Regions from separate parts of the Streptomyces sp. NPDC016562 genome, predicted to be linked through region 1. Evidence: riboswitches for the same ligand, from Rfam matches in the RefSeq annotation. Region 1 holds a riboswitch; the other holds the start of a gene.
The links. A riboswitch is a leader RNA that binds a small molecule or an ion and turns the genes downstream of it on or off. The one in region 1 is predicted to bind S-adenosylmethionine.
Positions count from the first base shown of each region.

Region 2: another riboswitch for S-adenosylmethionine. It lies ahead of ACF059_RS25565 (aminotransferase class V-fold PLP-dependent enzyme); the one in region 1 lies ahead of thrC (threonine synthase).

Region 1 is NZ_JBIBRZ010000006.1:409,693-416,103, forward strand. It holds gene groL (chaperonin GroEL) at 16-1,638, opposite strand; gene ACF059_RS25485 (cold-shock protein) at 1,971-2,177, opposite strand; gene ACF059_RS25490 (MoaD/ThiS family protein) at 2,580-2,858, opposite strand; gene thrC (threonine synthase) at 2,899-4,173, opposite strand; SAM riboswitch class I at 4,191-4,346, opposite strand; gene ACF059_RS25500 (glucosyl-3-phosphoglycerate synthase) at 4,533-5,483, shown strand; gene ACF059_RS25505 (trehalose-6-phosphate synthase) at 5,530-6,411, shown strand, end outside.
Region 2 is NZ_JBIBRZ010000007.1:8,714-15,124, forward strand. It holds gene ACF059_RS25550 (Rieske 2Fe-2S domain-containing protein) at 1-941, shown strand, start outside; gene ACF059_RS25555 (cytochrome bc complex cytochrome b subunit) at 938-2,569, shown strand; gene trpD (anthranilate phosphoribosyltransferase) at 2,756-3,820, shown strand; SAM riboswitch class IV at 3,916-4,032, shown strand; gene ACF059_RS25565 (aminotransferase class V-fold PLP-dependent enzyme) at 4,249-5,658, shown strand; gene ACF059_RS25570 (Lrp/AsnC family transcriptional regulator) at 6,069-6,350, opposite strand; gene ACF059_RS25575 (rhomboid family intramembrane serine protease) at 6,347-6,411, opposite strand, start outside.

The sequences.
Region 1 (6,411 bases):
GGAGCCAGGGGTCGATCAGAAGTCCATGTCACCGCCCGGCATGCCGCCCGGGGCGCCGGCGCCGGCCTTCTCGGGCTTGTCGGCGATGACGGCCTCGGTGGTGAGGAAGAGGGCCGCGATGGACGCCGCGTTCTGCAGGGCGGAACGGGTGACCTTCGCCGGGTCGATGATGCCCTCGGCGATCATGTCGACGTACTCGCCGGTCGCGGCGTTCAGGCCCCAGCCCACGGTGAGGTTGCGGACCTTCTCCACGACGACGCCACCCTCGAGACCACCGTTGACGGCGATCTGCTTGAGCGGGGCCTCCAGGGCGAGCTTCACGGCGTTGGCGCCGGTCGCCTCGTCACCCGACAGGTCGAGCTTCTCGAAGACCGAGGAGGCCTGGAGCAGGGCCACGCCACCACCGGCGACGATGCCCTCCTCGACGGCCGCCTTCGCGTTGCGAACGGCGTCCTCGATGCGGTGCTTGCGCTCCTTGAGCTCGACCTCGGTCGCGGCACCGGCCTTGATGACGGCCACGCCGCCGGCCAGCTTCGCGAGGCGCTCCTGGAGCTTCTCACGGTCGTAGTCCGAGTCCGAGTTCTCGATCTCGGCGCGGATCTGGTTCACGCGACCGGCGACCTGGTCGCTGTCACCGGCACCGTCGACGATGGTGGTCTCGTCCTTGGTGATGACGACCTTGCGGGCGCGGCCGAGCAGGTCGAGACCGGCGTTCTCCAGCTTGAGGCCGACCTCCTCGGAGATGACGGTGCCGCCCGTGAGGATGGCGATGTCACCGAGCATGGCCTTGCGGCGGTCACCGAAGCCCGGGGCCTTGACGGCGACGGACTTGAAGGTGCCACGGATCTTGTTGACGACCAGGGTCGACAGGGCCTCGCCCTCGACGTCCTCGGCGATGATCAGCAGCGGCTTGCCGGACTGCATGACCTTCTCCAGGAGCGGCAGCAGGTCCTTGACCGAGCCGATCTTGGAGTTGACGATCAGGATGTACGGGTCGTCCAGGGACGCCTCCATACGCTCCATGTCGGTGGCGAAGTACGCCGAGATGTAGCCCTTGTCGAAGCGCATACCCTCGGTGAGCTCCAGCTCCAGACCGAAGGTCTGGGACTCCTCGACGGTGATGACGCCTTCCTTGCCGACCTTGTCCATGGCTTCGGCGATGAGCTCGCCGATCTGGGTGTCGGCGGCGGAGATGGAGGCCGTCGAAGCGATCTGCTCCTTGGTCTCGACATCCTTGGCCTGGGCGAGCAGGGCGGCGGAGACGGCCTCGACGGCCTTCTCGATACCACGCTTGAGGGCCATCGGGTTGGCGCCGGCGGCCACGTTGCGCAGGCCCTCGCGGACGAGTGCCTGGGCGAGCACGGTGGCGGTGGTCGTACCGTCGCCGGCGACGTCGTCCGTCTTCTTGGCGACTTCCTTGACCAGCTCGGCGCCGATCTTCTCGTACGGGTCCTCGAGCTCGATCTCCTTGGCGATGGAGACACCATCGTTGGTGATCGTGGGGGCGCCCCACTTCTTCTCAAGGACGACGTTGCGACCCTTGGGGCCAAGGGTGACCTTGACGGCGTCGGCGAGCTGGTTCATCCCACGCTCGAGACCGCGGCGGGCCTCCTCGTCGAACGCAATGATCTTGGCCATCTGAAGTGGTCCTCCCGGACAGCGGTGGATTGCTCCCGGACCGCGCCCGCGCCCGCGACGGACGGCCTGCGTGCCCGGCGGTTCCTTCCCGCCGGACCCTGCGGGCCTCACCGACCCGGTCCTCGTTTTAAGCACTCTCACCGGGAGAGTGCTAACGCCAATGATTAGCACTCGACCCCTCCGAGTGCAAGCGGCTTGGGCCAACACCCGGGTGTCGACCGCGCCGCACCCCCGTCAGCACCGGGCACGCGCACGAGGGGCCCCCATCCCGTGTCCAGGATGTGGGCCCCTCGTAGGTCTTTGGTCGTTCGTCTTGGTCGACCGCTTCAGGACTAGCCGAGCGCGAGCTTGACCATGTCCGCCTGCGGACCCTTCTGGCCCTGCGAGATCTCGAACTCGACCCGCTGACCCTCTTCAAGGGTGCGGTACCCGTCCATCTGGATGGCGCTGTAGTGGACGAACACATCCGCACCACCGTCGACCGCGATGAAGCCGTAGCCCTTCTCCGCGTTGAACCACTTGACGGTGCCCTGAGCCATGCCTAACTCCCCTATTACTGGCCCTTGCGCGGGAACGCACTTCGCGCTCCCGGGTCAGAACTTGCGCCGGAACGCGTCGACCGAGGCTGAATGTATCTGCGCGAGTGCTGTCTGCAACAGGTCAATCCGACGAGAATTCTGGGCACCGAGAAACATTGAAATAGAGTGAAAATCTGGCATCTTCCAGGGCAACTCGGGCCCGACATATCTCGCCAAAGCCCCATACCGCGCTTGCACATTGGCCCGATGTCGACCCTCACGCGGCCCGTTCATATGCGGCGGGCAAGAACCGCGGAGGGGACTTCCCCAACTCTACCGCGCCCAATCAAGCAGAATTGCCCCCTCCGCTTTTAGCGGAGGGGGCAATTCTGTTTTTTCGCGTCCCGTCGGATTCCGCGGAGGTCAGCAGCCGCCGGCCACGGCGGGGATGATCGAGACACCGGCGCCGTCCGGCGTCACCGCCTCCAGCCCGCCCTCGAACCGCACGTCGTCGTCGTTGACGTAGACGTTCACGAAGCGGCGCAGCTTGCCCTGGTCGTCCAGGACGCGCGCGGCGATGCCCGGGTGGTTCTTCTCCAGGGACTCGATGACCTCGGCGAGGGTCGCGCCCTCGGCCGGGACCTCGGCCTTGCCGCCGGTGTAGGTGCGCAGGATGGTGGGGATGCGGACGTTGACGCTCATGGCGCTACTGCCTTTCCGGTAGAGCAGGGGGTTGGTCAGGTCACGCCAGGCCGGCGGCGCGGAAGGCGTCCAGGCTCGGGCGGATGGTGGCGGTCTGCCCGCTGTCCGCGGCCACCGCCTCCAGGGTCTTGAGGCCGTCACCGGTGTTGAGGATGACGGTCGTCAGCTCCGGGTCGAGCTGCCCGTTCTCGATGAGCTTCTTCGTCACGCCGACGGTCACGCCGCCCGCGGTCTCGGCGAAGATGCCCTCGGTCTGGGCGAGGATCTTGATGGCCTCGACGACCTGCTCGTCGTTGACGTCCTCGACGAAACCGCCGGTGCGCCGCGCGATGTCCAGGACGTACGGGCCGTCCGCCGGGTTGCCGATGGCCAGCGACTTGGCGATGGTGTTCGGCTTCTGCGGGCGGACCACGTCGTGACCGGCCTTGAAGGCGGTCGACACCGGGGAGCAGCCCTCGGCCTGGGCGCCGAAGATCTTGTACGGCTTGTCCTCGACGAGGCCGAGCTTGATCAGCTCCTGCAGACCCTTGTCGATCTTCGTCAGCTGCGAGCCGGACGCGATCGGGATCACGATCTGGTCGGGCAGCCGCCAGCCGAGCTGCTCGCAGATCTCGTACGCCAGGGTCTTGGAGCCCTCGCCGTAGTACGGGCGCAGGTTGACGTTGACGAAGCCCCAGCCCTCGCCCAGCGGGTCGCCGATGAGCTCGGAGCAGAAGCGGTTGACGTCGTCGTAGTTACCCTCGATGCCGACCAGGTCGCCGCCGTAGACACCGGCCATGACGACCTTGCCCTGCTCCAGGTCGTGCGGGATGAACACGCAGGAGCGGAAGCCCGCCCGGGCGGCCGCGGCGCCGACGGCGCCGGCCAGGTTGCCCGTGGAGGAGCAGGACAGGGTGGTGAAGCCGAAGGCGCGGGCCGCCTCGACGGCGATGGCCACGACGCGGTCCTTGAAGGAGTGCGTCGGGTTGCCCGAGTCGTCCTTGACGTAGAGCTTGCCGGTGACGCCGAGCTCCTTGGCCAGGTTGGCCGCGTCCACGAGCTTGGTGAAGCCCGGGTTCAGGCTCGGCTTGGACGCCACGTCCGCGGGGACGGGCAGCAGCGGCGCGTACCGCCAGATGTTGTTCGGGCCGGCCTCGATCGCGGCGCGCAGGGCTTCGGGGTCACCGGTGGGAAGGTCGTAGGCGACTTCCAGCGGTCCGAAACACTCGACGCACGCGAAGATGGGGCCGAGTTCGAAGCGGGTACCGCACTCACGGCACGAGAGGCCGGTGGCAGGTCCGAGATCGACAGAGGTGGCGACAGTCTGTGCAGCCATGATGGCGAGGCCCTTTCTCCTCATCTTCCCCATGGCGCACTTCGCCATGAGACGGAATTGGCACCTTCCCTAGCCGGGGACCTCGCGGGGATGCGTGTGACGCATCACGAGAACCGACTGGAGGGTTGCCGGGGCTTCAACGGGCCGTGTCCCTCTGCCCCTCTGGATGAGCGGTATGGCACCGGCATACGCGCTCTGTGGCGCGCCGGTGCGTTTGTTCGCGGGGACCCCCGGCATGCGGTGGTCCTTCGCGTTGTTCAAGACTGTAACCGAAGGGCCGGGTGGTTGAGACAGCCGTCCGAACCGCGAGATGGATCACAAACCGGTCCATACAGGGGACGAAACAGGGAGTGCCGAGAGTGCTGGAAGAGGTGGAGCGCTGGCTGGCCGACCGCTCCTGGTCAGCCGCCGACCGACCGCTCGACCAGCTGCTCGACCGGAAACGGGCGACAGGCAGCACGGTCAGCGTCGTGCTGCCCGCGCTCGACGAGGAAGCCACCGTCGGCGCGATCGTCGAGACGATCCGGCGCGAGCTGATCGAGGGACCGCCCGTCCCCCTGGTGGACGAACTGCTGGTCGTCGACTCGGGCTCGCAGGACCGGACCGCGCAGGTCGCCGCGGACGCCGGAGCGCGGGTGGTGCACCGCGACGAGATCCTGCCGAGGATCCCGGCGCTGCACGGCAAGGGCGAGGTGCTGTGGCGCTCGCTGCTGGCCACCAGCGGTGACATCGTCTGCTTCGTCGACGCCGACCTGCGGGACTTCTCGGCCTCCTTCGTCTCGGGGATCGTCGGGCCGCTGCTCACCGAGCCGGACGTGCACTTCGTCAAGGCGATGTACGACCGCCCGCTGGGCGACGCCCCCGGCCAGGGCGGCAGGGTCACCGAGCTGGTGGCCCGTCCCCTGCTCAACCTCCACTGGCCGCAGCTGGCCGGTTTCGTCCAGCCGCTGGGCGGCGAGTACGCCGTACGCCGCTCCCTGCTGGAACGGCTGCCGTTCCCCGTCGGGTACGGAGTCGAGCTGGGCCTTCTGGTGGACGCGCTGCACACGGTCGGGCTGGACGCGCTGGCCCAGGTGGACGTGGGCGTACGCCTGCACCGCCATCAGGACGGACAGGCGCTGGGCCGGATGGCCGCGGCGATCTACCGCACGGCCCTGCTGCGGCTCTCGCGCGGGCACCTCGTACGGCCGGAGCTGACGCAGTTCGAGCGGGGGCCGGAGGGCTTCGTACCGCGGACGTACGCGGTGGACACCGAGGAGCGGCCGCCGATGCTGGAGGTCAAGGAGTACGCGCTGCGGCGCGTGGCGTGACGCAGCGGACGGTTTGAGCGGGCCCGGCCCGGGCTAGGTTCGCGACATGGCTGCATCCCATCAGGTACTCGTCGCCGCGAACCGCGGCCCCCTCTCGTACACCCTCGACACCGACGGCGGTCTCAGCGCCCGGCGCGGCGGGGGCGGCCTCGTCTCCGGGCTCTCGGCGGCCCTCGCGGAGCAGCCGCAGACGCTGTGGATCTGCGCGGCGCTGTCGGAGGCGGACCGGGAGGCGGTCCGCCGGGGGGTGGCCGAGCCGGGCGTCCGGATGCTGGACATCGATCCCACGGTGTACGACGACGCGTACAACGGGATCGCCAATTCGGTGCTGTGGTTCACCCACCACCACCTGTACGACATCCCGCGCGAGCCGGTCTTCGACGCGGCGTTCTGGCGCCGGTGGGAGTCGTACCGGTCCTACAACCGCGCCTTCGCCGAGGCGCTGGCCGAGGAGGCGGCGCCGGAGGCGTGCGTCCTGGTGCAGGACTACCACCTCGCGCTGGTCCCGGGGCAGCTGCGGGAGCTGCGGCCGGACCTGCGGATCGGGCACTTCACGCACACGCCGTGGGCGTCGCCGGAGTTCCTCCAGATGCTCCCCTCCGAGGTCCGCGTCGAGCTCGCGCGGGGGATGCTGGGCGCGGACGTGGCGGGCTTCCACACGCGGGCGTGGGCGAACGCGTTCGTGGAGGGCACCGGGGCGGGTACGGGCGCCGCGACGGCGCGCGTGGCGGTGTACCCGCTGGGCGTGGACGGCGACGAGCTGCGCGCGCTCGCGCACCGGCCGGAGGTCGACGCGAAGCTGGCGGAGCTGCGGGAGCAGGTCGGCGGCCTGAAGACGATCGTCCGGGTGGACCGCACGGAGCTGTCGAAGAACATCCTGCGGGGCCTGCTGGCCTACCGCGAACTGCTCGCCTCACACCCCGAATGG
Region 2 (6,411 bases), on a different contig from region 1:
AGCCGCGCATCCAGGACATCGACGAGCGTGCGGCGAAGCGTTCCGAGCGCACCGTCGCGCTGCTGTTCACGCTGTCCATGCTGGCCACGATCGGTTTCATCGCCGCCTACGTGACCATCCCGGTCGATGAGATCGTCTACATCTTCCCCATCGGGAAGATCAGCGCGCTCAACTTCGCCCTGGGCATGACGCTGGGCACGGCCCTCTTCTGCATCGGCGCGGGCGCGGTCCACTGGGCCCGCACCCTGATGTCCGACGTCGAGGTCGCCGACGAGCGCCACGAGATCGCCGCTTCGCCGGAGGTCAAGGCCAAGGTCCTGCAGGACTTCGCCGACGGTGCGAACGAGTCCGGCATCGGCCGCCGTCCCCTGATCCGCAACACGATGCTGGGCGCGCTGGCCATGCTGCCGCTCTCCGCCCTCGTGATCATGCGCGACCTGGGCCCGCTGCCCGAGGACAAGCTCCGCAAGACCCTGTGGTCCAAGGGCAAGCTGCTCATCAACCAGAACACGATGGAGCCGCTGCGTCCCGAGGACGTCCTCGTCGGTTCGCTGACCTTCGCCATGCCGGAAGGCCTGGAGGAGGAGCAGCACGACTTCCAGGTGCAGATCGCCAAGGCCGCCCTGATGATCGTCCGCATCAAGCCGGAGGACATCAAGGACAAGCAGGAGCTGGAGTGGTCCCACGACGGGATCGTGGCCTACTCCAAGATCTGCACCCACGTCGGCTGCCCGATCAGCCTGTACGAGCAGCAGACGCACCACGTGCTCTGCCCGTGCCACCAGTCCACTTTCGACCTCTCCGACGGCGCCCGTGTCATCTTCGGCCCGGCCGGTCACGCCCTCCCGCAGCTGCGGATCGGTGTGAATGACGAAGGCTTCCTCGAAGCGCTCGGCGACTTCGAAGAGCCCGTCGGTCCTGCATTCTGGGAGCGCGGATGAGCACTGCGACCACTGACACGAAGGCGCGCAAAGCGCCTGCCGGCGAGCGCGTAGCGGACTGGGCGGACGGCCGCCTGGGCATCTACAGCCTGGCCAAGTCCAACATGCGCAAGATCTTCCCGGACCACTGGTCCTTCATGCTGGGTGAGATCTGCCTCTACAGCTTCATCATCATCATCCTCACGGGTGTGTACCTGACGCTGTTCTTCCACCCGAGCATGAACGAGGTCGTGTACCACGGCTCGTACGTGCCCATGCAGGGCGTCATGATGTCCGAGGCCTTCGCCTCGACGCTGGACATCAGCTTCGACGTCCGCGGCGGCCTGCTGATCCGTCAGATCCACCACTGGGCGGCGCTGATCTTCGTCGCGGCCATGGTCGTGCACATGATGCGCGTCTTCTTCACCGGCGCGTTCCGCAAGCCGCGTGAGGTCAACTGGCTGTTCGGCTTCCTCCTGCTGGTCCTCGGCATGTTCACCGGCTTCACCGGTTACTCGCTGCCGGACGACCTGCTCTCGGGTACCGGTGTCCGCTTCATGCAGGGCGCCATCCTGTCCGTCCCGGTCGTCGGCACGTACCTGTCGATGTTCCTGTTCGGCGGGGAGTTCCCGGGCGGCGACTTCGTCGCGCGGTTCTACTCGGTGCACATCCTGCTGCTGCCCGGCATCATGATGGGCCTGCTGGTGGCCCACCTGATCCTGGTCTTCTACCACAAGCACACCCAGTACGCCGGTCCCGGCAAGACGAACAACAACGTCGTCGGCATGCCGCTGCTGCCGGTCTACATGGCCAAGGCCGGAGGCTTCTTCTTCCTGGTCTTCGGTGTCATCGCGGCCGTCGCGGCGATCGCCTCGATCAACCCGATCTGGGCGCTCGGCCCGTACCGCCCGGACCACGTGTCCACCGGTGCGCAGCCCGACTGGTACATGGGTATGCCGGAAGGCCTGATCCGAGCCATGCCCGGCTGGGAGATCAACCTGTGGGGCCACACGCTCGTCCTGGGCGTGTTCATCCCGCTGGTGCTCTTCCCGCTGGTCCTCGGCGCGATCGCCGTCTGGCCGTTCATCGAGTCCTGGGTCACCGGGGACAAGCGCGAGCACCACATCCTGGACCGCCCGCGCAACGTCCCGACCCGTACGGCCTTCGGTGTCGCCTGGATCGCGGAGTACATCGTGCTCCTGATCGGCGGTGGAAACGACATGTTCGCGCAGTACTTCCACCTCTCGATCAACTCGATCACCTGGTTCGTCCGGATCGGCTTCTTCGTCGTACCGGTCCTCGCCTTCATCGTCACCAAGCGGATCTGCCTCGGCCTCCAGCGCCGGGACCGGGACAAGGTGCTGCACGGTCGCGAGACCGGCATCATCAAGCGCCTGCCGCACGGTGAGTTCGTCGAGGTCCACGAGCCGCTCCCGCAGGGCCAGCTGCACACCCTCACCTCGCACGAGCAGTACGCGCCGGTCGAGATCGGCCCGACGGTCGACGAGAACGGTGTCGAGCGCAAGGTGAAGGCCACGGAGAAGCTGCGCGCGAAGCTCAGCAAGGGCTTCTACGCGGAGAACAACCAGATTCCGAAGCCCACGGTGGAGGAGTACAAGGAGATCCAGAGCGGCCACGGCCACCACTGATCCCCCGCACCACCGCTTGAGGGACTGATTTCGGCCAGTCCTGGTGTCGCCACGGTGAGAGCCCCGTCCAGTGTCTGGACGGGGCTCTTTGCCGTCCTGCGGCGCTGGATAGGCTGAAGCCCTTCGCATTCGACGTGGCGGCGGCACGGCAGCGGCCCACCAGCCCACTAGCAGCAGGAGCGGACCATGAACCTGGTGACCCCGGCAGGCGGCGACAGCGTGGCGGCCCGCGGGTGGCCGGGCGTGCTGGACGCCCTGCTGACCGGTCAGGACCTGCGCGCCGAGGACACCGCCTGGGCCATGGACCGGATCATGCGCGGGGAGGCCACCGACGCCCAGATCGCCGGCTTCGTGGTCGCGCTGCGGGCAAAGGGGGAGACCGTCGCGGAGATCAACGGCCTCGTCCACGCCATGTACGCCCACGCCAACCTGATCGAGGTGCCGGGCCGGACGGTCGACATCGTCGGCACGGGCGGCGACGGGGCCAAGACGGTGAACATCTCGACGATGTCGGCGGTCGTGGTGGCCGGTACGGGCGCCAAGGTGGTCAAGCACGGGAACCGGGCCGCGTCCTCCGCGAGCGGCTCCTCCGACGTCCTGGAAAAGCTCGGCGTCAACCTCAACCTCAGCACGCAGCGGGTCGTGGAGGTGGCCGAGGAGGCCGGCATCACCTTCTGCTTCGCGGTGAAGTTCCACCCGGCGCTGCGGCACGTGGCGGGGGCGCGCAGGGAACTGGGCATCCGCACCACCTTCAACATCCTCGGCCCGCTGACCAATCCGGCCCGGGTACGGTCCCAGGCGACGGGCGTCGCCGACCCCCGGATGGCCCCCATCGTGGCGGGCGTCCTCGCCGAGCGGGGCTCCTCCGCGCTGGTCTTCCGCGGCGACGACGGCCTGGACGAGCTGACCACGACGTCGACCTCGCGCGTCTGGTGGGTGCGCGACGGCGAGGTCGTGGAGCGGTCCTTCGACCCGCGCGACGTCGGCATCCCGCTCGTCGACGTCTCCGCCCTGGCCGGCGGCGACCCCTCGTACAACGCGGACGTCGCCCGCCGCCTGCTGGCGGGGGAGCCCGGGCCGGTCCGCGAGGCGGTGCTGCTCAACGCGGCGGCGGCGCTGGTGGCCCTGGACCCCGGCACCGGCACGCTGGAGGAGCAGATCGCCGCGGGCATCACCCGTGCGGCGGAGTCGATCGACTCCGGTGCGGCGCGGGCCGCGCTGGAGCGCTGGGTGGCCGCCAGCAACGCCTAGGGTCGCCCCCGCGGCCCCGATTCCAGCCACGGCCCCGGTCCGCCATGCGGACCGGGGTCTTGCGCGCGGGGGATCGTGTGGCAGGATGCAGATCAGGTCACGAGTGACAGCGTTTAGGCCCCGGCTTGCTGTCCGGCAACCCTCCTTCCGTGGCGGGGTGCCCCGGGTGATGACCAGGTCGTAGGCAGCAAGGCCTACGGCAAGCGCGGATCCCTCGACACCAGGGGTCCTGGTCTTCTCGAGGAGCTTTTTCCGTGAGCAAGCGAATGCGATAGGGCGGCTCCGCCCCTTCTTCCACCCTCGGATCAGGGACGCTTCCGCGTACCCCCGCGCTCCGAGGACCTCCCCGTACCCCGGACGGCCGCAGCGCCGTACCCGCGTACGGGCGCACCGAAGCCATTCAGCCCTGCCTGCCGGGAGATACCGCCATGTCCGCAACCCTGAACGCCACCGCCACCGCCACCGCCGGTTCCGCCGCCCCCGTCGACCCCGCCTGTGCCGAGCCCCTCGCGGTCCTCGGCCGGGACGTCACCGTCCCGCTCGTCACCGGCGGCGAGGTCACCTACGCGGCCCTCGACTACGCGGCCAGCGCCCCCGCGCTCCAGCGGGTCTGGGACGACGTGGCCGCGTACGCCCCGTACTACGGCAGCGTGCACCGCGGCGCCGGGTACCTCTCGCAGCTCTCCACCGACCTCTTCGAGCAGAGCCGGGTCACGGTCGCGGAGTTCCTCGACTGCCGCCCCTGCGACCAGGTGGTCTTCACCCGGTCCACGACCGACTCGCTGAACCTGCTCGCCGCCGTACTCCCGGCCGGCTGCCAGGTGTTCGTCTTCGAGACCGAGCACCACGCCTCGCTCCTGCCGTGGGCGGACGCGGAGGTCACCTACCTCAACGCCCCCCGCACCCCGGACGAGGCGGTCGCCACCCTGGAGCGTGCCCTGGCCGACCGCACGGCATCGGCCGAAGGGGGCTACGGCCCGGCGCTGGTCTGCGTCACCGGCGCGTCCAACGTCACCGGCGAGCTGTGGCCCGTGAAGGAACTCGCCGCCGCCGCGCACGCCCACGGCGCGCGGATCGTCCTGGACGCCGCCCAACTCGCCCCGCACCACCCGGTCTCCGTGCAGGACCTGGACGTCGACTGGGTCGCCTTCTCCGGGCACAAGCTCTACGCCCCCTTCGGCTCGGGCGTCCTCGCCGGCCGCGCGGACTGGCTCCAGGAGGCCGAGCCCTACCTGGCCGGCGGCGGCGCCTCCCGCACGGTGGCCCGGCGCGAGGACGGCGGCGTCGACGTCGAGTGGCACACCACGGCGGCCCGGCACGAGGCCGGCTCCCCGAACGTGATCGGCGTCTACTCCATCGCCTCCGCCTGCCGGGCCCTGACCGAGGCCGGCTTCGAGAGCCTCGTGGCCCGCGAGCAGCACCTCATCGCCAAGGTCCGCGAAGGCCTGGCGCAGGTCCCGGCCGTGCGGGTCCTGTCCCTCTTCGGGGACGACGCGCCGCGGGTCGGCGTCATCTCCTTCGTGGTGGACGGCTGGAACAGCTCGCACTTCGCCGCGGCCCTGTCCGCCGAGTACGGGATCGGCGTGCGCGACGGCCTGTTCTGCGCCCACCCGCTGGTCCGCACCCTGCTGGGCAGCGAACCGCAGGCCCAGGGCGAATGCGGGGCCCCCGAGGCGGCCCCCGGCGAGCGGTCCCTCAACGCCATCCGCGTCAGCTTCGGCGCGGGCACCCCGGACGAGCACGTGGACCGCTTCGTCCGCGCGGTCAGGGAACTGGTCGAGAACGGTGCCCAGTGGCAGTACCGCACCCAGGAGGGCCGCTGCGTCCCGGCGGTGTGACGTCTCCCCTGCGGGGTCGCTCGACGGGTTGGCTCCGCCGGGCCGCTCCGCCAGTTCGGCGGTGAAGGGGTGGGGCGGCGCCCCGCACGAGGGTCTCCTCGGCTCGCGCCTGCGGCCTCGGTCCAGTTGTGCGGCCCGGGTTGCGCGCTCGTCCTGCGGGGACCCTCCTGCGTGTCCCCGCCCCACGGCCCGGCTTCGGCAGCGGGTGCCGGGGCGGGGGGGAGTGGGGACGTGGCGGGGTGTCCCCGCAGGACGAGCGCGCAACCACCCTTGACAGCCGCGACGGGCCCGCAGGCGCGAGCCGAGGAGACACCCCGGCGCGGCCCCACGGACCGACCCCGCCGACCAGGCCGCCGGTGCCGGCCCGGACGTTACCGAGCCGCCCGCAGGGCAACCCGCCAAAGCCAGCGCTACGCGTCGAGGCCGATCGCGAAGGCCGCTTCCAGGTCGTGCTGGGAGTACGTGCGGAACGCCACGTGCGTGTCCGTCGCCTCGACGCCCGGGATCTTGCTGATGCGGCCGGGGATGATGTCCGCCAGATTCTCGTGGCGGGCCACACGGACCAGGGCGATCAGGTCGTACGTACCGGTGACGGAGTAGACCTCGCTGACGCTGTCCAGCGCGGCGATGGACTCGGCGATCTCGGGGATGCGGTCCACGCTGGTCTTGATGAGCACGATCGCGGTGATCACGGCTGGCTGTCTCCCTCGGTGGCCGTCGCTGGTCTCATCACTCTAGTCGTACGCCGATAGC